Acetivibrio cellulolyticus CD2: one gene and its partner. The protein of the gene in region 1 interacts with the protein of each later gene in a pairwise test. Links are inferred from orthologs where the notes say so. Each region holds a gene or a part of one and is shown on either strand. Other genes may lie near its edges.

Region 1 (12,432 bases):
CTTCTCCGTATTCTTATAGTTACAGCCACAAGATTCCCTCTTTACCAAAACAGAAGGAAAAACAATTATTTCCTCTTTATTCTCGCTGAATGTACCATTAACTAATATTTCAACTGCTTTATAGCACATCTCTTTAAAGGGTTGCCTTACTGTTGTAAGAGGGGGATCTACCTTGCTTGAGTTTAAAGAGTCATCAAACCCACAAATTATGCACTTTTTATTTAAAACATATCGCCCTGTTTCCTCCATTTTTTTTATGCATTTTATAGCACCTAAAGCCATATCGTCATTTGCAAATATTATTGCATCGTACTCCACATTGGATAGAATAATTTCTTCCATTAACGTATAACCTATATGGGGCGAAAAATCACCATTATATACAAGCGTCTTATCGAAACTTATATCTTTTTCCTCAAGAACCTCTTTATATGCTTCAAACCTTTCTATTGAGTCTAAATTGTTATCAGGTCCAGTTACAAAAATGATTTTTTTATATCTATGGTCCTCAACCAAGTGCCTGACCAGACTTCTCATGCCTTCCTTATTATCAGAAATTAAATTTATTGCATTTTGTAACACAATGCCCAAAGATACTATTGGAATATTTCTGTACTTTTTGCAGAATTGTTTGAATTCTTCATCCGTTATATAGTTTGCTATTGCACCACCCGCTATGATAAGTCCGTCTATTCGTTCTTTATCAACAAAGTTATAAATTATGTGATGTTGTCTATCAGCATAGTTATCGGTCCTCAAAGTCCTTCCTTCCAATACTATCAAGTTGCAGTCCAACTCCTCGGCAGCCTGTTTTATCAATATCCACAAATACATTTGATAACTAGCATCTATCTCATTAATAAGAAGCCCTAATGTCTTGCGCTTTTTCATTAAATCACCCCAAAAAGTTAATAAACTCCCTGTAAGTCTTCAAGATATTAAGTTGAAAGTAAAGAATAAACACATTTCTTGATATTAAAATGAATTGCCAAAATGAGATTCACAACCTGACCCTTTATCAATAATACAAAGACAAAATCAGGTCAAACAAAGCTAGACCGTGAAATTATAACCGAAGTTGCATTTTTAGTACTACTTAATAATTATACCATAATACACATAACATAGAAATAACAAGTTTTGTTTAGTTTCTGATAAAATGTCACACAAAACCACCCTACGACCTTCTGCCACTCTGAAGCATAAAACCGAAGATACACCCAAAAATACCGCCAGCTATATGTGTAAGCTGTGAAATATTATCTTTCTGAAATATGGCATCGGCAAACTCCATTCCAAGGTATACAACAACCACCAATATAAGGGTTATTGGAATTCGTCCCTTCTGGATATTAGCAAATGACCCCAGCAAAATAAACATAAATACAATCCCACTTGCCCCTAGCAGCCCTGTGTCAAATAACAAAATATTCAACAGGCCTGTTACAAGTGCTGTTGTTGCAATCATTATAAATAAGTTTTTTGAACCGTATTTTTCCTCAAGCATTGGTCCAATTATAAGTATGATAAGGAAATTGCTCAGGTAGTGATTCCAGTCCGCATGTCCCAATACATGCCCAAACAGTCTGAAATAAAAGAAAACATCGGTAAGACTTCCTCTATATACTGAAAAAAGCAAGCGTGTAGAAGCAAAATTTGTTGCTTCACCAATAATTAAAACTATAAAGGATAAAATTGTATAAGTCAGTATAACCGGGGCATTATAATGAAAACGTTTAAGCATGACAAACCTCCACACATTCCATAAATAAATTTCGTCTTATTCTCCAAATCTCATAAGCTGTTCTTTATAGAAAGTCCACTCAGGGGTTTCAAGTACTTCACCAAAATCGGTACTGTACCACGGGCTTATTCCCGGGTCATTATAGTTTTTCAAAACATGAATGTCCTGAGCAGGCATATAGCCTTGTGCTATCATGAACAGCTTCTCTCCGGTAGTTTTGTTTACCGCCATATCTACAACGATTACACAATGTCCAGGTGATGCCCCTTTTATAAATACATCTCCTATCTCCATTTCTCCAACATTCACCTTATTCATTTCCTTTTCAAGTGATAGTGTACCCGCATATGAAAAAACCATATCCATATACTGCCTGAAAACCTTATATTCTTCAGAATAATTAGTTTTCTTCACCCAAGAAGTATCATTACCTTTAACTGCAATTCTGCTTCCATTCATCCATTTTGAATAATCGGCTTTAAAACCATTTGTAAAGTTAAAATGTATCTTTTCATAGAGCCTTTTACCATACAGGTACTCTGCTCTAAGCCGCATTACAGCATCAGCACATTGCTGAAGGTCTCTTTCTCCAACATCTATATCTATTACTGCCTCATATACATCTCTTCCCTTTTTCCTGCCATCAAAGTACTGAACGACAGCGCCATGAGGTTTTAAAGTCAGGTTTCTTAAATACTCTGCAAAAGAGCCCTCTGCAACCTGTATGCGTTCAAAACCCTCAGGTACCTTAAATCTATCCTGTATAGTAGAACCCTCAGTTCTAATAATACTCTCAATAACAGGTTCTTCAACAGTATCTTGCGGCTTACCCTCTAACTTATCGGCTTTATCAGATTTCTTAGTATAATCATTACCATCAGTATGAGAGGTCTTTGATATTCTCAGTTCAACGTAGAGAGGACGGTGGTCCGATCCAAGGTTAGGTCCCATTTCACGCTTTAGCACTTTTATATCCTTTGAGACAAGGCAGTGATCTAAGGGCACCGATAATATTGGTATTGTCGTTGGCCATGAAAACTGAATACCATGCCCCTGCCTGGAGTCATACAGGTTCATACCTTTAACTAAATTCTTAAAGCCATATGACCATGACGTGGTATTCAAATCTCCAAACAAAACCATACTCTTACTGAAACTATTCCTATTTTCAATAAGTGATTCAAACTGTTTGTTTCTTGAATTAAAGCTTATCTTATCCGAAGGAGTAAGCGGATGTGTTCCAAGTATAGACACCTCATTATCTCCAACATTAAACTCCGCAACAGCACTAGGAAGACCATCGTCACCAAAATACTCTATCCTTGCATTTTGTAGTTCTATCTTGCTGTATAGAGCTATTCCGAAATTATCATCCCTGGTCTCTACAACGCTATATTTATACTTTTCAAATAATTTCAGTTTATCAATCCAACTTTTGTTAACCTCGTTCAATACAACAATATCAGGATCCTTCTTATCTATATATTCTATAGCATTTTTATACTCTCCGTTACTGGTGAGAACGTTAAAATGAACAATTTTCAAATCACGTGAATTGTCTGGCTGTAAAGTATCCAAACTTCCGTAAGGAACATATATAGGTACTATCTGTATTAAGTTTATAACACACAGTATCAAAGAAACCAAAAATACCTTCCACTTCTTCTGCAGTATACATAATAGGGTTATAACAAAGAAAAACACAAAATATTGAAAACGAAAGTGAGAAAATATGTCAAAGTACCATGTATATCTGCTAAAAAAGCCCCCAATAGTAAATACACTTGAAAAAAGCAAAATAACTTCTAAAATACCAGTAACAGATATCTTCTTGTTAAATAGGAATCTCTTTAGTTTTGATGGGAAAGATTCTTTCATTTTCTCCATACTAAAAACCCCTTTAAATTAGCCAAATTTCCTACATATTTTTATACAAATAAGATCAAACTCAACGCCATTACAATCATACCACCTATCACTCCATACATGGATAAGTGATGTTCTCCATATTCCCTTGCTGTAGGCAGCAGCTCATCCAACGATATAAAAACCATAATCCCTGCAATAGCTGCAAACAATATTCCAAACACAAGATCATTCAAAATAGGCATCAATATGAGAAATCCAATTAATGCTCCCAACGGTTCGGAAAAACCCGACAACAAAGACAAACCGAATGCACGTTTTCTGCTCCCTGTTGCACAATAAATAGGTATAGACACCGCAATACCTTCAGGGACATTATGTATTGCAACAGCAATTGCAATAGCTATTCCAAGCTTTGGTTCCGTTACAGCCGAAGTAAAAGTAGCAAGGCCTTCAGGAAAGTTATGTATTGTTATGGCTAGAGCAGTTAACAACCCTGTTCTCAATAGTTTCACGCTTTTGTTGTCTACACTGCAGACATCCATTTCCTCTAGCTTATGGGACTCATGAGGGTTTTCATAGGAAGGAATCAGTTTATCAATAATTGCAATTAAAAACATACCCCCAAAGAATCCTGCAACGGTTATCCATATTCCCAGCCTGTCTCCCATAGTAGAAGTCAGATAATGTTTAGCTTGATCCAAAATCTCAACAAAGGATACGTAAATCATTACACCCGCTGAAAAGCCAAGAACCACGGATAAAAGTTTTGTATTTGTTCTCCTGTATATAAAAGCAACCAGTCCTCCAATTCCTGTTGAAAGACCTGCAAACAGAGTAAGTCCAAAAGCCAGTAAAACATTTTCAATCAACACTATATTTTATTCTCCTCCCAGTTGTTATTGAGTATATTATGAACTATTTACCTTCATTTATCAATAAGTTACTTGTGCCTTGTAACAGAATAATTTTTGAAAAATAAAAAGCCCAAAGCCTGTTTTTTCAACAGATTAAGGGCATTTTCATGTCATTTTGCTGTAAACATCAGTATGATATTATAAATAAATTTCCACTCATCAAGAGCCATACTTAGGATTTTACCAAATATTCATACTCATTGTTTACTTCACTACAATGTTGATAATCTTATTAGGAACATAAATTTCTTTCACAATACTCTTACCTTCAATGAAAGGTACAATATCAGGAACTTTCTTGGCATTTGTCAACGCTTCATCCTGTGAGCAATCCAATGGAAGTGTAACAGTTCCGCGAAGTTTACCGTTTACCTGAACTGCAATTTCTAAAGTTGCATCTACAGTCTTTGCTTCATCATATTCCGGCCAGGATGCCAAGGCCAGGAAGCCTTTTCCTCCAATTTTCTCCCAAATTTCCTCACATATATGCGGTGCAACCGGGCAAAGCAATTTAATAAAAATGATAAGCTCGTCCTTTGTGAGAGAACCATGATCAAAAATCTCATTAATCAACCCCATCAAAGCTGCAATTGCTGTGTTGAACTTCATTTCTTCAATGTCATTTGAAACCTTCTTGATAGTCTTGTTGAAAATTGTTTCCAATTCCGGTGTAAATCCTTCTCCATTAGCAATATCATATAAATTTGCTACACGTTCAAGGAACCGTTTACAACCTCTCACGGAACTATCACTCCATGGTGCAGCAGAAGCATAATCACCCATAAAAAGGACATACGTACGCAACACATCAGCACCGAACACATCAACTACGTCTAACGGATCGACGACGTTACCCTTGGATTTACTCATTTTCTCACCGTCAGGTCCTAGTATCAGACCTTGCGCAGTACGTTTAGCATATGGTTCAGGAGTATTAACCACACCTATATCATACAAAAAGTGATGCCAAAAACGAGAGTATATCATATGGCGGGTAACATGTTCCATACCGCCATTGTACCAATCAACAGGCATCCAATATTTTAATTTTTCCTCATTTATCAAAGCATCTTCATTATGCGGATCTATGTACCGCAGGAAATACCATGAAGAACCTGCCCACTGGGGCATTGTATCCGTTTCACGTTTTGCAGCTCCATGGCACTTTGGACAAGTGCAGTTTACAAAAGAATCTATCTTGGCAAGAGGTGATTCACCTTCCAAACCAGGTTCGAAATTTTCCACATTCGGTAAACGCAAAGGCAATTCTTCATATGGAACAGGAACTACACCACACTGCGGACAATGAATGATAGGAATAGGTTCACCCCAATATCTCTGACGATTAAACGCCCAGTCCTTCATCTTATACTGCACTCCAGCTTCACCAATACCGAGCTTCTTAATTTCTTCAATTACTCTGTCTATGGACTCTTTTTTATTTGTATATCCATTTAAGAATTCGGAGTTAATCATCTCACCATCACTGGTATATGCAGCCTTAGAGATATCTCCGCCTTTTATAACTTCAATGATATCTATTCCAAACTTTTTTGCGAACTCATAGTCACGTTCATCATGTGCAGGAACAGCCATGATTGCGCCAGTACCGTAACCCATCATTACATAGTCAGCTATGTAAATTGGAATGCACTTTCCAGTCAGTGGGTTCACTGCGCTTATACCTTTAAGACATACACCGGTCTTTTCCTTTACCAGTTGTGTACGCTCAAATTCAGTCTTTTTAGCACATACATTGCGGTATTCTTCAACTTCTTTCATATTGGTAATTTCACCGGCATATTTATCAATAAGCGGATTCTCAGGTGCCATTACCATGAATGTCACACCAAACAAAGTATCAGGGCGAGTGGTATAAACACGAAGCTTATCCTCTTTACCGTCTATTAAAAAATTAACAAAAGCACCTGTAGATTTACCGATCCAATTCATTTGCTGCTGCTTGATATTTGGCAGATAGTCAACCTCTTCAAGACCTTGCAGAAGCTTTTCCGAATACTCAGTAATACGCAGATACCAAACATCTTTAGATTTCTGTACAACATCACTGTGGCAGATATCGCACTTGCCACCCTGGCTGTCTTCGTTAGATAAAACAACCTTACATGATGGACAATAATTTACTAGTGCTGTATTGCGGAAGACAAGACCCTTTTCAAACATCTTAAGGAAAATCCACTGTGTCCATTTATAATAATCTTCATCAGTGGTATCTATCACACGTGACCAATCAAATGAAAATCCTACGCGCTTAAGCTGTTCAGTAAACTTTACAATATTCTTATCCGTAATTACCCTTGGATGCATTCCTGTCTTTATAGCATAATTTTCAGTTGGTAATCCAAAAGCATCAAACCCGATTGGGAAAAGGACGTTGTATCCCTCCATCCTACGCTTCCTGGAAACAACCTCCAGACCAGAATATGCCTTAATATGTCCTACATGCATACCAGCTCCACTAGGATACGGAAACTCTACCAATGCGTAAAACTTAGTTTTTTCACTATTATCTACTGCCTGAAAAACATTCGCTTCTTCCCATTTCTTTTGCCATTTAGCTTCTATGTCTTTAAACTCATGTTTCATCTATTATACCTCCATGCGTAACACTATAAATCTCTGCATTTATGTGTACAAATATGTATATAACTTCTTTATTAAAATGGAATTGTCCTAAACCATTCATAGAATCCTATAAAAATGCTCCATATCATTCCGTAAAAGAACCATCAAACTTGGCTTTCCTAATGTAAATAAGTAAGCTTCTCCTGCTCCTACATTGTGCATTTCAAATTGAGCCTACATTTCATTTTTGACAATTCTCACCTATTATCACAATTCAGAAATTATAACGCATTTAAGCAACTTTGTCAATCATTTGCCAATACAATAAATGTCATTACGCAACAGTGAAACATAGAGTACAAACAAAGAAAGGAGCCCCTAACTCAGCGCAACCAAAAACTTGTCTTGCTAATTTGGGGTATTGTCATTTATACATATTTCTATAGAATAGCATTAATTATTTCGAATTTTGCTTAACTCATATTTTAGTTTAGGTAGAATCTTTTTTATAGGGTTAACTTTTGTATACTTTTTCAACAACTTTGCAATTTCAACTTTGTTTTCATAATCCTTGAAGAAAGCTTCTCTGTTTTTGTTTACCATACTTGGACTTGTAATATTGGGATTACCCTTTATTGCATGTTCCAGTGTCGTTTCAACAAATTCCATTTTATCATTTATTAACTCAAACAGTTCTTTACCTTTTGTTGTCTTGATAATCGCTAGTGAAACCCCTTCTGTTTTTTCCTGATAATTTTCGAATCGCTCTGATGCGCCCCAATAATCAGCCAAAGATATATCACTGCAGCTTCTGAAATTATTATGCTTGCAATTATAACAAGAAGGCCTTAGCATGACATTATTTGAAAATGCTTTATAATAGTAATCTTCGGTTGCATTTTTTAGATAGACTTTTCCGTTTATAAAGTTAATTTTCAACGCTTTTATTGATAATTCTTTCGCACAAAAATTTATACTTTTTATTTTACTGCCATAATTCTTCGACAGGTATTCAAGATACTTTTCGAAAATTTGAGGAGATGGTACCCCATGACATATAACATCTATTAAGTATAGGTTTTCATTTTTTCCCTTGATATAATTTTTTAACCCTGCAATTTGGCAGGGTGTTCCTGAAAAAAGTACTTTTCTTCCCAACGCTAAAACTTCCTTTACTTCTTTATAAGTATTTCCTATATCACTCTGAACATATTTCGACCGTCTTAAACGATCTAAGTCATGGATTGCATCAATTCCTAAATGCTCAACTCGAAATTTCGAATCAAAAGCAGCTCCAAATACAACTCCTTCATTATCAAGGATATACCTTGAAATTATAGAAAACATACCTCCCGATGAACTATTGAGCTTTTCATCCACATCTTTATTTTTACATCCATAAACTTCAATATTTATTTCAGACTCATCTGAATTTTGCATTGGGCATACTTTTCTACACAATCCACAATTACTGCATAATTCTTGATTAATCTCAGGATACATAAAACCTTCATCATCTAATGACATTTTAATTGCATTAGTTGGACATATATTTTTGCACGCTGAACAACCACAACATTCTACTTTATTATCGAAAACACTGATCACCGTCTCACCATCCTTATAACTCTAGTTACCATGTCTTGCATAGTACTCTTTTCAAAAATCAGATTTGTTAAAATAACCACACCTACTGCATATATAGAAATAATTGTTGCAAAGAGTATCCATAAAAAATAACCAGCCGTACTAAACTCAATGAATAAAAACGGAAGATAAATTATTACAATTGCAATCAGCATACGTAAAATTCTATAGAAAGTGCTTTTTGGAGATAATTTTGTAAGATGTCTGGAAATAAAAAAAATCAAATCTATATCCCTGTACAGGTTTGATAATATTGATGCGACTAGCACACCAACAATCCCCAAAAACGGAGTCAGTATAATTCCCAATAATACAGCAATACCACCTTGTATCGTTGTTTGAAGTTTTGTTTCCTTAAATAATCCAGCGGATATTACTAACATACCCTGAGGTGTTTTTATATTATATAGTACCCCATTTAGTACAAATAAAAAGCCTATTAACGGCTCATTATAATTAATATCAGTAATTCCCTTTGTATAAATACCAATAAACGGCATAAGAGTAATAAGCGTAATTGAATACGCAATAGTTATCAAACCATAGTAAGCAAACTCAAACTCACTGAAAGCCTTCCGAAGGACATTTGTCTCATTTTTTACAATCACTTCACCGAATGAAGCAGAAAGGCCACTAACAAAAATCCCCAATATTCCATTAATAGCACCGATAATCATATTAAATATAGTATACACACTGACTAACTTCAGGTTTTGGGTTAACAGTGTCAATATCACTACCGGAGCCCCAGTATGAACAGCTCCAAGTATTTGAAGATATAAAGCATCCCACCTTTTATTCAAGGCATTGTAATTAGGTTCTTCTTTATAATCTAAGAATCGGTATTTCTTCCTGGTATATATCAACAATATAAATGATCTTGTAAAAATGGACAATAACGCTATAGCTCTCAATATTACTATATTTACCTGCATTGAACCAAAAATAACAACAATAATTGTATTGATCACTATATGAATTAATGAAGCCAAAGAAATTACATAGGATCTCTGATCAGCTGCTAAAAGCACTCTATACTTAGCAAGCGTAAAAAATTCCAACGCTCCATTAACCCCTAAAATCAATACTAGTAGACCCATATTAACAGGAGTTAATAACTCTGTCTTTAGATATAATGGATAAAATATAGCTAGACCTAATGTTAATGAAACAAATATATATCCTGCTTGTGTATAAAATTTCTTTGCTGCCGATACAATTGCATTTACTGCTTCATACCTTTTTTCTCCCAAAGGCTTATACAAAGCATAGGTTGCTGCCCCAGACAACCCAGCTTCAACTAAATTGAAATATATAATAAATTGATTGACCGAAGATACAATGCCATTAATTTCAGACCCATAGTACTTCAATATAATGCGGGGTGTAATGAATCCCGCTAACATTAACACTATTTGATAAAAGGCTGTTGAAATTGAATTATAAAAAAAACGTCTAGTTCTGCTCATAATTATCCCCAATAATTGACCTTAAGAAATTAAAGGATTTATCTCTTTCAGCCAATAAAATACTATTAACCGGCTCATAATCAATTTCCTTGAAGTCACGTGGTTTACTCTTTTTACTAATTTTACGATCTTCTAAACCGAATAGTTGAAGAACATGTTCCAATCTTGAGTTCACTTTAGATGGCTCTGGCAAAAAGCCCATAAAAAAGTTTTTATTAAAATTAATTGAAAATGACACACCATGAAAAGAATTTGTAACCACATAAGCAGCATTCATGAATAACTCTATCCAATTAACAGGAGACACCTCTCTCATATACTCTGCATTCATGGTACGTTTTATCTTGCTCGTAATATATCTGATCTTGTAACCTGTCATTTCTGAAAGTTCTTTTGTAAATCTGATGATATTCTCTTCCGGTACCATTAAATATAGTAGAATATACTTTTCGGTAGACTTAGCAGTTATATTTAACAACACTTTCCACTCAGTCTGATTTAATAACAAAGTTGGATCTAAAACTACGGGTACATCTATTCCAATCAATTCCTTAATAAGCTTTTCTCCGCTCTTTTCCCTTACAGAAATTTTGTTGAAGGATTTTAGCATATTTTCATACTCTTTTGCAAGTTCGTTTGGTATGTCTGAAAATCCGAAACTAGCTGCATACGCATTTTTCTTTTTTCCATCATTTAAGAAGTTTAAGAAATATTTTTTATCAAAATCAGAAAGCAAATAATTCCATACCTGATCACTTCCTACAATAAATGCATCATATTCATATTCAATCTCATTGTCTATTTTACCAACCGGACATAAAAATTCTTTGTTGAACTCTCTAAATTTCATCAGCTTTATTCTCTTTGATTTATAAGAAAAAAGTCCATTTAAAAATTCCTTTAAACTGCAAAAGTTAAGAAGCCTAACTTTGTTAATTTTCTCTATATGCTCGTTTTTATAATCAATAATATTACTCTCGCAATTAAATTTCTCTAAAACTTTTTTTAATGCATAAGCTTGTAGCACACCACCATAATTTATTGTTCTATGGAAAGTTAAAATAGCAATTTTTATTTTGTTTGCCATGGTGTCTTCCTTTTCATACAACTTTTTTGATTGAATTACTTCATCATATAAAGCTAAATACTCTTTATATTTCTTATTCATATCATATTGTTTGGCCCGGTTTATACAATCAGAGCTTTTAAACTCAATAGTATTATTGATAATTGCTTTTAAGTATTCTATTGCATTATCTTTCTTAACAATAATGCCACTTTTAGAATCTATTACTTCTGGAACAGCTGTGAAATTTGATACTATTGCTGGAGTTCCACAAGCTAATGCTTCAATTGTTACCAAACCCATAGACTCTTCTCTACTTGGATTAATAAAATAATCTGCCATAGTATATATTTCAGCTAATTCATTTTGACTCTGTGTTCTGGATATGCCAATAATATTACTAGGCAGTTTGTCTAATTGTTCTTTTGTCAGTCCCACCAATAAAACTTGATATGTATCATCCAGCATTTCAGCAAGTTCCATAAAAATATCTATTCCTTTTCTCTTTCCCCACGAGTGTGCAACACCTAATAAAACAACTTTATTTCTTAAATTGTAATGTTCCCGTAAATTATTTTGTGTCGGCTTAAAAATGTTTAAATCTATACCGTTATTGATTACACTAATCCGGTATCCATTCATGAACGAATCCGCAACTCTTTCTGCTAGCCAATTTGATGGCGTTACAAGCTTCATGTCATTTATGCCGTTAAACCATTTCTTCTTCATAGAATACATGACCTTTGTCTTGTCAACATAACTTGCCGGGTATACCTTATACTGTGGGCAATCATAGCATCCTGTCTTCCATTTATAACATTTAACCATTGAAAAATGGGGACACTGGCCTGTAAAAGCCCAACAATCATGTAATGTCCACACAACTGAGATATTTGACTTTTTAATATAATTAAAAAGCATTGGTATATTTATAAAACAATTATGCAAATTGTGGAAATGTATAATATCAGGTTTAATAATATCTATTTTTTTAAAAAAAACCCTAGTTCCTATTTGAGAAAATAAACCATTCATTCCAGTTATATAAGCCAACTTCAAATGTAGATTTCTTTCTATAATTGTGCCAATTTTTATACTATTAGAGATACTTTTCTTATTATTTGTTCTAGAGTTTGC
Region 2 (12,236 bases), 580 kb from region 1 along the record:
ATCTTCAGGCTCAACATGCAGTGAGTTTTTAGAACGTACAAGACCTGATGTTGCAGTAATAAGTGTAGGAAAGAATAACTTCGGACATCCTTCGGATGATGTATTACAAGTACTTGAAAACAGCGGGATTATGATGTTCAGAACGGATTTTGATGGTGCAATAGTTCTGAAAACATACGGCAAGGATATTAAAATAAAAAGAACAGTAGAGCGGGCAGGGTGAATTATATGAGTATTGATGTTCTAAAGGAAGAACTTAAAAATAATAAACTGGGGAATCTGTACCTTTTTTATGGACATGAGGAATTTTTGAAGAAATACTATTTGGAGAGTATTGAGAAAGCTATCCTTGATAATGACCTATCAATGTTAAACAAGATAGTATTAGAGGGGAAATTTGAGATGCAAAAAATTGAGGATGCCTGTGAAACTTTGCCTGTTTTTTCGGAAAAGAAACTGGTTCTTGTTAAAAATTCCGGCGTATTTAAGTCTGGTAAAGAAGGGGCAAAGCAGCAAAGTGCAAAGGATGATCTGCAAAATTACTTAAAAAATGTGCCAGCCTATACGGTGGTTGTATTTTATGAGGAAGAGATTGATAAGAGGCTCAAAACTGTTGATGCTGTGAAGAAGAATGGGCTGATCGTAGAATTTGCTTTTCAAAAGCCGGCAGAGTTGGTTAAGTGGGTCACAAAAGTTTTGAAGTCGAATAAGAAGGAAATAACTATTGAAGATGCGTCCTATTTAATTGAGATTTGTGAACAGGGAATGACCGAAATTCTGAATGAAGTAAACAAGCTTGTTATGTATGTAGGGGATAGGACAAGGGTTACTATAGAGGATATAGAAAAAGTATGTACCAAATCGGTAAAGAGCAGGATATTTGATTTGACAGATGCTGTTGCAGAGAAAAATATTGATAAGGCACTTAAACTCTTAAATGATATGGTTATACTAAGGGAGCCACTTCCTAAAATACTTTTTATGATTACAAGGCAGCTAAGGCATGTGTTGGAGATGAAACTCCTCTGCAAGGAAGGGTTAAGTGTTAAGGATGCTTCCGCAAAAATAGGAATTACTCCATATGCAGGTGGAAAAGTATCCAATCAGGCTAAAAGCTTTAGTATTGAAAAGCTTAAGGAAGGAATAAAGGAAGCTTTTGAACTTGATTTGGCGATAAAAACAGGGAGAATAAACGATAGGATAGCAGCAGAATTACTTATTAATAAACTGGGAAACGGTTAGGGAAACAGGAAATTTTATGTTGAAAATTATTTTTTTATATCTATAAGTTTAAGCACATGTATAAGGGTGAAATAAAAATTTCTGGGGCATTAAGCCCCAGAAATTTTAGGATATTTGCCACGCAAATTCCTCAAATAAAAAACGTACTTTTATGTACGTTTTTTTTATTATTTTTTATTTGCAGCGTTAAGTGCCTTAGCAAGTTTTGACTTTCTTCTCGCAGCGGTGTTCTTGTGTAATATATTCTTTGCTGCTGACTTATCTATAGTCTCAATTGTACTCTTGAGAACAGTAGCAGCTGAAGCATCATTAGTAGCGATAGCTTCTTTACACTTTTTAATAGTAGTCTTTAAAACTGACTTTTTAATACTATTCTTAAGAGTCTTAGCCTTAGTAACTTTAACTCTTTTTATGGCTGATTTAATATTTGGCAATCCATTCACCTCCTGCGAGTTAATTAACAAGTTGTATTTTAACATGAAAGAAAATAAAAAGCAAGGTATTTAAAATGAAATGTGTGAAAAAATATGAATATGATTTTTAAATTAACGATTAAGGATAATTAACAAACGATGAAAGGAAGAGTCTGATGATTCAGAGTAGAAATATTACAACTGACTTAGCGCTTGAAGCTCATGAGTTTGTACAAGAGCAGGAACAAGCAAAGGGTGCTGTGCAACAACCGGATCTACCCGGCGTAGTTGTTGAACATGCAGGTACCCAAGATATTAAAATTACCAGGGTAAAGGTAACCTCGCCGACAGGTGAAGCATCAATTGGAAAACCGATGGGAAACTATGTAACACTTGAAGTTCCAAGACTTAAGGAAAATGATCAGGTATTGTACGAGGACACCTGTAAAGCACTTTCACAGGAACTTGTAAGAATACTAAATCTTAGTGAAAAATCTACTATTTTAGTTGTAGGGCTGGGGAACTGGAATGTTACTCCGGATGCTTTAGGACCAAAGGTTACAAGTGGGTTGATGGTAACGAGGCATCTGCTCGAATATGTACCTAAACAGGTAGATGAGGGTGTTAGACCAGTATGTGCCGTTGCACCTGGTGTGCTTGGTATTACTGGAATTGAGACTGGAGAGATTGTAAAAGGCATTGTTGAGAGGATAAAGCCAGATGTCGTAATAGCTATTGATGCGCTTGCTTCTAGAAGGATGGAACGCGTGAATACAACTATTCAAATAGCGGATACAGGAATTTCACCAGGGTCGGGCGTTGGAAATAAGAGAATGGAGATTTCGTTAAATACGCTGGGAGTGCCTGTAATTGCTATTGGAGTCCCAACAGTAGTTGATGCTGCAACAATGGCAAATGATACAATTGATCTTGTAATAGATAGCTTACTAAATGAGGCTCAGGAAGACAAGCAATTTTACAGTATGCTCAAGAACATTGACAGAAATGAGAAATACCAACTGATACAGGAAGTATTGGAGCCATATGTAGGCAACCTCATTGTAACTCCGAAGGAGATTGACGATGTAGTTGACAGAATTGCAAAGGTTATAGCTAATGGTTTAAATATTGCACTACATCAGGGAATAACATTAGATGATGTTAACAGATATTTGCAGTAGTAGAGGAACGTAATTGATTTGGAGCGATATTTTATAAAAGTTTAACTGAGGGAGGGAGAACCTCCTTTTTTTTGCTGTTTTTTTGGTTGTACTATTAAAAAATATTTCAGCTATTTTTTAGCGTAAAGATGTGTTAGCAAAAGCAAAAAAACTAACCTTTGATTAAGTACTAAATAAAAATACATACTATGTAAATAAATTCATATAGAAAAAAAATCATTTTTGTACGATAATAATTGTGAACTAATTTTAGATTCTTAGGGTTTATGGATTACTTCATACAAAATAATTTGTTTTGTGCAAAAATATCAAGTGTGCTGAACCGCATTTTATTAGGTCAAATATGTATCAGATATAAAACCCATAAGGGTTTCTGGAGATGCAGGATGGATATCATATTGAAATTTCTAAAAAAAGCATATGATTCATATGGAAAGCTACCAATGAGAATTAGGTTCCTTATTGTGGTGTCTTTTTTCATGATACTTTTCTTAGTAAGTGTAAGCCTCAAACAGTACCAATATAAAGAGGAAAAAATATATGGTAACCCCAATCATGTCCAAAACAACTCGAAAAATGGAAGTAATCCGTCTGTCATTGAGGAGGAAAATACCATTCCTGAGCCCAAAGAGGTTAAAGTTGTTATAGATCCTGGGCATGGAGGAGAAGATCTTGGAGCTACAAAAGGCGATTTGTGTGAGAAAAGATTAAATCTTGATATTTCTAAGAGAACGGGTAAATTGCTTGAGAATTTAGGCATCAATGTCATATATACGAGGGAAAAGGATGTTGCAGTAGGTCTTGATGAACGGGTGAACATTGCTAATAATCTGGATGCTACACTATTTATAAGTGTACATAATAATTATATGCCTAATGATGCTGGATATAAGGGAACAGAGACTTTATACTGTCCCCCTGTTACCACTGAAGAAAACAAGATGGATGGAATGAAACTTGCTACTATTGTTCAGAGGAAACTTATAGGAAACCTAAAGACTGTAGATAATGGCATAATATACAGACCAAATCTTGTCGTACTCAGGAAAACAAATATGCCTGCTGTGATTGCAGAGATTGCATATATATCCAATTCTTCAGACAGAGCAAAGCTTGTAGATGAAGATTTTAGAGAAAATGCAGCGGAGGCTTTATCGGAAGCAGTTATGGAGGCTTTGGAGTATATGAAGGCAGAGAAAAATGAAAACGGTGTATGGATGATTATGGACTAAGCGATGGCCAAAGTTATATTTCAGAATTTCTAAACCAAACCAAAATAAAATCGGAGAGTTATATAAAAAAAGAAGGGAAATCCCTTTCTTTTTTTGTTTCTTAAATGTATAATTTTTAGTAAATCTGTTCTTAGTAGTACTCAAAAATTTGTTTAGGTGGTATACATGAAAAATATATGGAAGTACCTTTTAATTCTAGCATCGCTTGTTATTTTGTGGAATCAGACAGTTGCAAGTCCTTTTAAAGTGCTTTCCTCAATTTTCCACAAAATTGGACATGCCTTGGTGTCAACAATATTTGGTTTTGGCGGAACGGCTTTCAATATTGCTTTTGTGAACAATGGGGATGCGATAGTTGATACACGTAGTTGGATTACCTCATTTGTAATAGTTAATAGCGGCTATATTTCAAGTATATTGTTTTCCATGCTCATATTGTATTTGAAAAGAACCCCTGCAAAGAAGTATATGGTTGGCAGCATAACAATAATATATCTTGTTTTTTCTATAGCATTTGCTTCTTCAACTGGAGCACTGGTAACCTCGTTAGCTTTCTCAGTGATTACAATTCTGATATTGATGATTGGGAAGGATACCCTAAATGATTTGATGCTGGATGTCGTTGGAATGTCTTTGGCGGCATATGTTATATATGATACATTTGTTGATACAATTTTACTGAAGCTAAACGGGCAGCTTTCAATCATGAAGAGTTGGAGTAACCAGCCTCCGAGTGACATAGTAAAGCTTGCCGATCTAACCGGTTTTCCAATAGTTGTGTGGGGATTGATCTGGTTGGCTATTGCAGTTGTATCAGTTAATATGCTGTTGATAAAATCTGGTGGAAAGAAAAAATGATAACAGTTGGAGGGGCATATGGATATAAAGAAAAGAATTGAAGAGTTAAGAAAGACGATTGAGTACCATAACGATAGATATTACAATCAAGATGATGCTGAAATTTCAGACTATGAATATGATCAACTTTCCCTAGAGTTAAGAAAACTTGAACAGGAGCACCCTGAACTTGCTTTAACTAATTCACCTACGCAGAAAGTAGGGGGGACTGCTAAACGTGAATTAAGAAAAGTTCAGCACGATGTACCTGTAATAAGCCTTCAGGATGTATTTTCAAAGGAAGAAGTATATAGCTTTGTCAATAAAATGATTCAAGAGTTGGGTGACCCTACTTTTGTTGTTGAAAGAAAGATTGATGGCCTTTCGGTTGTTTTACGCTATAATGACGGTAATTTGGTAGAAGGAATAACCAGAGGTGATGGACTGGTTGGAGAATCTGTGTACGAAAATTTATTGGAAATTCAGTCTATTCCCAGAACTATTCCAACCAAACTGCCTTATTTGGAAGTACGTGGAGAAGTATATATGTCTGCTGAAGCTTTTGAAAAAGCTAACCGAAAGCAGGAAGAAACAGGCGGAAAAATTTATCAGACAGCGCGGAATTTGGCAGCTGGCAGCTTAAGGCAATTAGACCCAGGTATTGTCAGGGAGAGAAATCTGGATATATATGTATTCAACCTTGAAATATGTCAGGGGAAGGATTTTTCATCCCATTCTGAAAGCTTGAACTGGCTTTCTACGCAAGGGTTTCCAATTAGCCCGGAATTTATGATATGTAAAACGGCCGATGAAGTATGGGAATGTATATCAAAGATTGGAGAAACCAGATGGCAGCTTTCATTTGGAATTGATGGAGCTGTAGTTAAGGTTGATAGTTTGGATGATAGAAAAAGGTTGGGTATAACGAGTAAAGTTCCAAGATGGGCTGTAGCTTTTAAATATCCGCCGGAACAAAAGGAAACCGTTGTTGAGGATATAAAAGTTCAGGTTGGACGTACCGGGAGGCTTACGCCTTTAGCAATCTTAAAGCCGGTAAAGATAGCGGGAACCACTGTATCTAGAGCTACACTACATAATCAGGATTATATTGATTCAAAAGATATTCAGATTGGTGATACGGTAATTATACAAAAAGCGGGAGACATAATACCGGAAGTATTAAAAAGTATTCCTGAAAAGCGTCCTGACACGGCTAAGAGGTATATTATTCCGGATAAATGCCCTATGTGTGGTGCACCTGCGCTACGTGAGGAAGATGGAGTTGAAATTCGCTGCACAGGTTCAGCATGTTTTGCTCAAGCAATAAGAGGAGTTATATATTTTGCATCTAAAGATGCCATGAATATTGAAGGGTTTGGACCAAGTTCAGTAGAGGCGTTAATGTCAGAAGGGTATATTAAGGATGTAGCTGATATTTATCTTTTGAAAGATAGTCGTGATGAACTAATAACAAAAGGTATAGTAGGAAAGGAAAAGTCAATCGACAACCTTCTAAAGGCTATTGAAAAGTCAAAAGACAATGATATTGACAGGCTTATAACTGGTTTTGGAATTAGGAATGTAGGTAAACAAACTGCAAGGGTACTAGCTGCTAATTTTCAGGATATTGAGTCTCTTGAAAATGCAACTTATGATCAGTTGATAGTTTTGCCTGATTTTGGTGATATTATGGTTAAGGATATTCTTGAGTTCTTTTCAAAAAGCGAAAATCTTTTGTTGATTTCAAAACTAAAGCAAGTTGGTATTAATATGTTATCAAAAGCGTCAGTCAACAAGAAGGATGATCGTTTTTCAGGAAAAACCTTTGTATTGACCGGTACTTTGCCATCTATGACAAGAGAAGAAGCAACTGAGTTAATCCAAATGCATGGAGGAAAAGTTTCAGGAAGCGTATCAAAAAGGACATCGTATGTTCTTGCTGGTGAAGATGCGGGAAGTAAGTTGGCTAAAGCTCAAGAATTGGGAGTTCAGGTTATTGGTGAAGAAGAACTTAAAAATATGCTGAATTGATGGGGGCACTGTTTTTACATTAAAGGCCTGAAGTGAAATTATTGCTGAAGTTATATTTTTAGCATTCCTAAACATTAAATATTATCAAGGAGCTTGTTATGGATAAAGACTTTTTGATATATGTAATTTGTATTGGTCTAATAATATTACTGCTTGCAGTGATATTCGTGCTTGTGAAAATTTACAAAACGCAGAACATTAGTCCACCATTGCAGGAGAAAATTGAAGGTGGAAATGTAAGTGTTTTTTTTGATACCAGTAATAACGTGACTGTAATTGCATATGCAAAAGACAAATATGGTATTGGCAGGGCTCTTGAAAATCCACAGTGCTTAAATGCTCCTTATAGTCCTGAAAAACTTGGAGAAACAATAAGAAGCTCCATGGCACTTTACAAAAAAGGTTTGCCGTGTAATAGCGGCGAGCTTATGAAGAAACTTGATTTCAAGGATTGGAAGGATTTTTCTAAAAACCGGAGGAGTATATCCATATACTATAAGCAGGGCGTTGGAATTGTTTTTAACACAACAACACGAACAAGTGACGGTGCGTACCGGTTTAACATGAACACTTATGATATCACTTTGCCGGAAACTGTTGAAAATAAGGATTTGGGGAATATGATACTAAGATTACTTGCAAGGTGCAGGGCTTAGTAGTTTTTTAGTAATAAGTGCTTTGGAAAGACGTTGTATAATATACTGATTTTTTTAGCTATTTTATAGAAGCGAATAGCATTTTATGGTTGACGTGGTATTAATTAATCTCTATAATTAATTGATGTACACTTAAACTTATTAACATATTTCCCCTTCCCTAAGGGAGAGGAATGGCCCTTTACAGGGCCTTTTTTTGAGGCAAAATGGCTGTGTTATGGAAGAAAAGTATTTGGTTTGCAGCATGCTTTAGGATAGCCGAAGTTATATTCTCAGCATTCCTAAATAATACCCAAAGGTATAATTGACGTAGTCTGGTACATTTTATATAATAGTCATTATGAAAAGGAGGGAGACTTGTGAAAATAACCAAAGATACTATTGAACATGTAGCAAATCTTGCAAGGTTAAACCTTACTGAGGACGAAAAGTCAAAGTTGACTTTAGATATGGAACAAATTATATCTTATGTGGACAAGCTCAATGAGCTTGATACATCGAAGGTAAAGCCCACAGATCATGTTATACCGATAAGCAATGTATTTAGGGAAGATGAGGCAAAACCATCATATCCCAGAGAGAAGATACTGGAAAATGCACCTTCCAGTGAAGATGGGTGTTTTAAAGTTCCCAAAATTGTTGAGTAAAATTGAATAGTTGAATGTGTTGAGATGCCTCTTCACAAAAATTAATTCCAAGACAAAACGAGGCATAATAAGATTAAGTACATTGTTAAAATTATTGGTTTAATTTTAATAAGTACTTGGATAGGAGGAAGAAAAGTGGAATTATACGAACTTACGGTTCACGAAATGAGTGATTTACTGCGGGGCAAAAAGGCAAGCGCTGTAGAGATTACCAAATCATTTCTAGATAGAATTGAGAAGATAGATTCCAAAGTCGGAAGTTACTTATCTGTTTTAGGCGAAGATGCCGTCAAAAGAGCTTCGGAAGCTCAGGAAAAAATTGATAAAGGTGAAGCAAAATCCACTCTAGCAGGAATACCGGTTGCTTTAAAAGATAATATTTGTACAGAAGGAGTTAAGACGACGTGTGCGTCACAAATGCTCCATAATTTTGTACCGCCCTATAATGCCACTGTATCTAAAAAACTTTTGGCTGATAATGCTGTTATTATCGGAAAGTTGAATATGGATGAGTTCGCAATGGGTGGTTCTACCGAGAATTCTCATTTTAAGCCTACGAGAAATCCATGGGATCTAGAAAGGGTTCCTGGAGGATCAAGTGGAGGTTCAGCTGCTGCAGTAGCCGCAGATCTTACAGGATTTGCGTTGGGTTCTGACACTGGTGGATCTATAAGACAACCTGCATCATTTTGTGGTGTTGTAGGTATGAAGCCTACATATGGAGCTGTATCACGTTTTGGATTGGTTGCTTTTGCTTCGTCTCTTGACCAGATTGGACCTTTGACAAAAGACGTTACCGATTGTGCCATTGCATTAAACTGCATAACCGGATATGATCCAATGGATTCTACTTCTGCAAAAGTAGAGTATCCTGACTATACAAAAGCTCTTGTAAATGATGTGAAAGGTATGAAAATTGGAATACCCAGTGAATATATGGGAGAAGGTTTGAATCCTGAGGTCAGAAAGGCAGTTTTAGATGCAGTAGAAGTGCTCAAAAAGCTTGGCGCAGAGTGTGAAGAATTTTCACTTCCGCTTACTGAATACGCAATTCCTGCTTATTATCTTATTTCTTCAGCAGAAGCAAGCTCAAACCTTGCAAGATATGATGGAGTAAAATATGGATATAGGGCTCCAAAATATACTGATCTTCTGGACCTTTATAAACAGTCAAGAAGTGATGGATTTGGTACAGAGGTAAAAAGGAGAATAATGCTTGGAACCTATGCGTTAAGTTCAGGCTATTATGATGCGTATTACAAGAAAGCATTGCAGGTCAGAACATTGATTAAAAATGGCTTTGATGAAGCGTTTAGTAAATACGATGTTATTTTAGGACCAACTGCACCTACAACAGCATACAAGCTGGGTGAGAAAGCTGATAACCCTCTTGAAATGTATCTTGGGGATATCTATACTGTTTCAGTAAATATTGCTGGACTCCCTGGGTTGGTTGTGCCATGTGGGTTTGACAGCAAAGAACTTCCTATAGGGCTCCAATTCATAGGAAAACCTTTTGATGAAAGTACTCTTTTAAAAGTAGGTTTTACGTTTGAGCAAAATACAGATTACCATAAAAAGGCAAGGATTTGAGGTGAGTTAAGAGATGGAATACGAAATAGTGATAGGACTTGAAGTTCATGCTGAGCTTTCAACTAAATCAAAAATATATTGCTCCTGCACAACTGAATTTGGAGGAGAACCAAATACTCACGCCTGCCCTATTTGTACAGGTATGCCTGGAGTATTGCCGGTTTTGAATAAAAAGGTTGTTGAGTATGCTGCAAGAGCCGGTCTTGCTACCAACTGCCATATTGCAGAATTCAGCAAGCAGGACAGAAAGAATTATTTTTACCCTGATTTGCCAAAGGCTTTCCAGACCTCCCAGTATGATCTTCCAATATGTTCAAATGGGTATATCGATATCGAAGTTGAAGGATATACAAAGAGAATAGGTATTACAAGAATTCACATAGAGGAAGACGCAGGAAAGCTTATGCACGATGAGTGGGATACTGGCTCGTTGATTGATTACAACAGGTGCGGGGTGCCGCTTATAGAAATTGTATCTGAACCTGATATGAGGTCAGCCCAGGAGGTCAAAGCATATCTTGAAAACCTTAAGGCAATATTGGAGTATATTGATGTATCTGACTGCAAGATGCAGGAAGGCTCATTGAGGGCAGATGTTAATCTATCAGTAAGGCCGGTGGGTCAAAAAGAGTTTGGTACAAGGACTGAGATGAAAAATTTGAATTCCTTTAAAGCTATTGTTAGGGCTATCGAAGGGGAAACAAGGAGACAGATTGAGGTTATCGAAGATGGTGGAGTTGTTGTACAGGAAACAAGGCGCTGGGATGATGTCAAAGGCATGAGTTATGCAATGAGGAGCAAGGAAGAAGCACACGATTACAGGTATTTTCCGGAGCCTGATCTTATGCCTATAGTTATAGATGAAAAGTGGAAGCAGGAGATAAAAGACAGCTTGCCTGAGCTTCCTGAAGCAAGGAAAAGAAGATATCTTGATGAGTTTGGACTTCCTGAATACGATGCATCAATACTCACAGGTTCAAAGGTTCTTGCTGACTTCTTTGAAGATGCTGTTAAGAAAGTTAGTAATGCTAAGGCTATCAGTAATTGGATAATGGGGGACCTCCTGAGGATACTTAAGGAAAAGGAGATGGAGGTTGAACAAATTCCTTTCCCTGGTGAATATCTTGCAAAGCTAGTTTTGCTTATTGAAAAGGGAACTATTAGCGGTACTATAGCCAAGAAAGTATTTGAAAAGATGTTTAACCAAAGTAAGGACCCGGAGGTAATTGTAAAAGAAGAGGGATTAGAAGTTGTAAGTGATGAAGGTGCACTTGTAACAGTTGTAAGGAAGATACTTGAAAGTAACCCGCAATCTGTAGAAGATTATAGGAATGGTAAGGAAAAAGCGTTTGGTTTCCTTGTCGGACAGGCAATGAAGGAGACAAAAGGGAAGGCTAACCCTCAACTTATTAATAAAATACTGAAGGAAGAGTTGGAAAAATAAGACTAATGCGGCTGAAAGTGGAGCCGCATTTTTTATGCGCGTTAGTAAAAGGTAGAGTTAAGTATTTGGATTTAATTAGCTCTCAGTTGTATACAAAATGAAAAAATAAATGAACTCAATCTTGTATACAATAAACATTTTGTATATAATAAATAGCTGATGGAATAAAGGTTTCAAGGTATCTGATACTATTACCTGGTGATAATTATTAATAATAATTACTCGGGGCAACCTAAATAAAGAGTCAATTAAAGTAATTCTATATTTATCGAATAAATAGACTGAAAGGGGTAAAACAATGGGTTTTTTAGAACAAATTATCGAAAGAGCCAAGTCTGACATTAAGACAATTGTGCTTCCGGAGAGCACAGATTTAAGGGTGGTAACAGCAGCATCTATGATTTCAAAGCAAGGTATTGCAAATGTAGTACTTGTAGGGGATGAAAGTGAGATTAAAAAGCTTGCAGGGGATCTTGACCTGTCAAAAGTTAAAATTGAGAATCCGCAAAATTCTGCAAATTTTGAAAACTTTGTTACTGCTTTTTATGAACTTAGAAAATCAAAGGGAATGACTATTGAAGAGGCAAGAAAAACAATGAACAACCCTCTTTACTATGGAGTTATGATGGTTAAACAGGGACAGGCAGATGGTATGGTAGCCGGTGCAATAAACTCAACCGGTAATACATTAAGACCTGCTCTTCAGATATTGAAAACTGCACCAGGTACAAAGCTGGTATCAGCATTTTTCGTCATGGTAGTTCCGGATTGTGAATATGGACATAACGGAACTTTCATATTTGGAGATTCCGGGCTGGTTGAAAATCCTAATGCAGATGAACTCTCTGAAATTGCAATAGCTTCTGCAAGTTCATATAGACAATTGATACAGGTTGAACCACAGGTTGCGATGCTTTCATATTCAACATACGGAAGTGCAAAGAGTGAACTGACTGAAAA

What was found.
Region 2: the proteins of leuS (region 1) and ligA interact in binary tests that used the Escherichia coli proteins (3 or more experiments, as listed by UniProt). The link is inferred for Acetivibrio cellulolyticus CD2 from one-to-one orthologs.

Annotation. Positions count from the first base shown.
Region 1 is NZ_JH556659.1:492,307-504,738, reverse strand. Bases 4,434-7,520 are described here. They hold leuS (leucine--tRNA ligase), read right to left. Parts: upstream 7,135-7,520; coding sequence 4,732-7,134; downstream 4,434-4,731. Other genes in these bases: zupT (zinc transporter ZupT), read right to left, coding at 4,434-4,479. Also shown: ACECE_RS0222280 (substrate-binding domain-containing protein), read right to left, coding at 1-891; ACECE_RS0222275 (rhomboid family intramembrane serine protease), read right to left, coding at 1,178-1,744; ACECE_RS30400 (DUF4846 domain-containing protein), read right to left, coding at 1,781-3,631; more of zupT, read right to left, coding at 3,673-4,433; ACECE_RS0222255 (Coenzyme F420 hydrogenase/dehydrogenase, beta subunit C-terminal domain), read right to left, coding at 7,567-8,721; ACECE_RS0222250 (polysaccharide biosynthesis protein), read right to left, coding at 8,718-10,229; ACECE_RS31355 (polysaccharide pyruvyl transferase family protein), read right to left, coding at 10,216-12,432.
Region 2 is NZ_JH556659.1:1,074,802-1,087,037, reverse strand. The notes cover bases 4,550-7,440. They hold ligA (NAD-dependent DNA ligase LigA), read left to right. Parts: upstream 4,550-4,944; coding sequence 4,945-6,936; downstream 6,937-7,440. Other genes in these bases: ACECE_RS0224720 (hypothetical protein), read left to right, coding at 7,035-7,440; ACECE_RS0224735 (M50 family metallopeptidase), read left to right, coding at 4,550-4,926. Also shown: ACECE_RS0224760 (DNA internalization-related competence protein ComEC/Rec2), read left to right, coding at 1-223; holA (DNA polymerase III subunit delta), read left to right, coding at 229-1,242; rpsT (30S ribosomal protein S20), read right to left, coding at 1,410-1,676; GPR endopeptidase, read left to right, coding at 1,832-2,836; ACECE_RS0224740 (N-acetylmuramoyl-L-alanine amidase family protein), read left to right, coding at 3,223-4,068; more of ACECE_RS0224735, read left to right, coding at 4,234-4,549; more of ACECE_RS0224720, read left to right, coding at 7,441-7,592; Asp-tRNA(Asn)/Glu-tRNA(Gln) amidotransferase subunit GatC, read left to right, coding at 7,952-8,239; Asp-tRNA(Asn)/Glu-tRNA(Gln) amidotransferase subunit GatA, read left to right, coding at 8,375-9,832; Asp-tRNA(Asn)/Glu-tRNA(Gln) amidotransferase subunit GatB, read left to right, coding at 9,846-11,276; pta (phosphate acetyltransferase), read left to right, coding at 11,575-12,236. UniProt on the Escherichia coli protein: DNA ligase that catalyzes the formation of phosphodiester linkages between 5'-phosphoryl and 3'-hydroxyl groups in double-stranded DNA using NAD as a coenzyme and as the energy source for the reaction.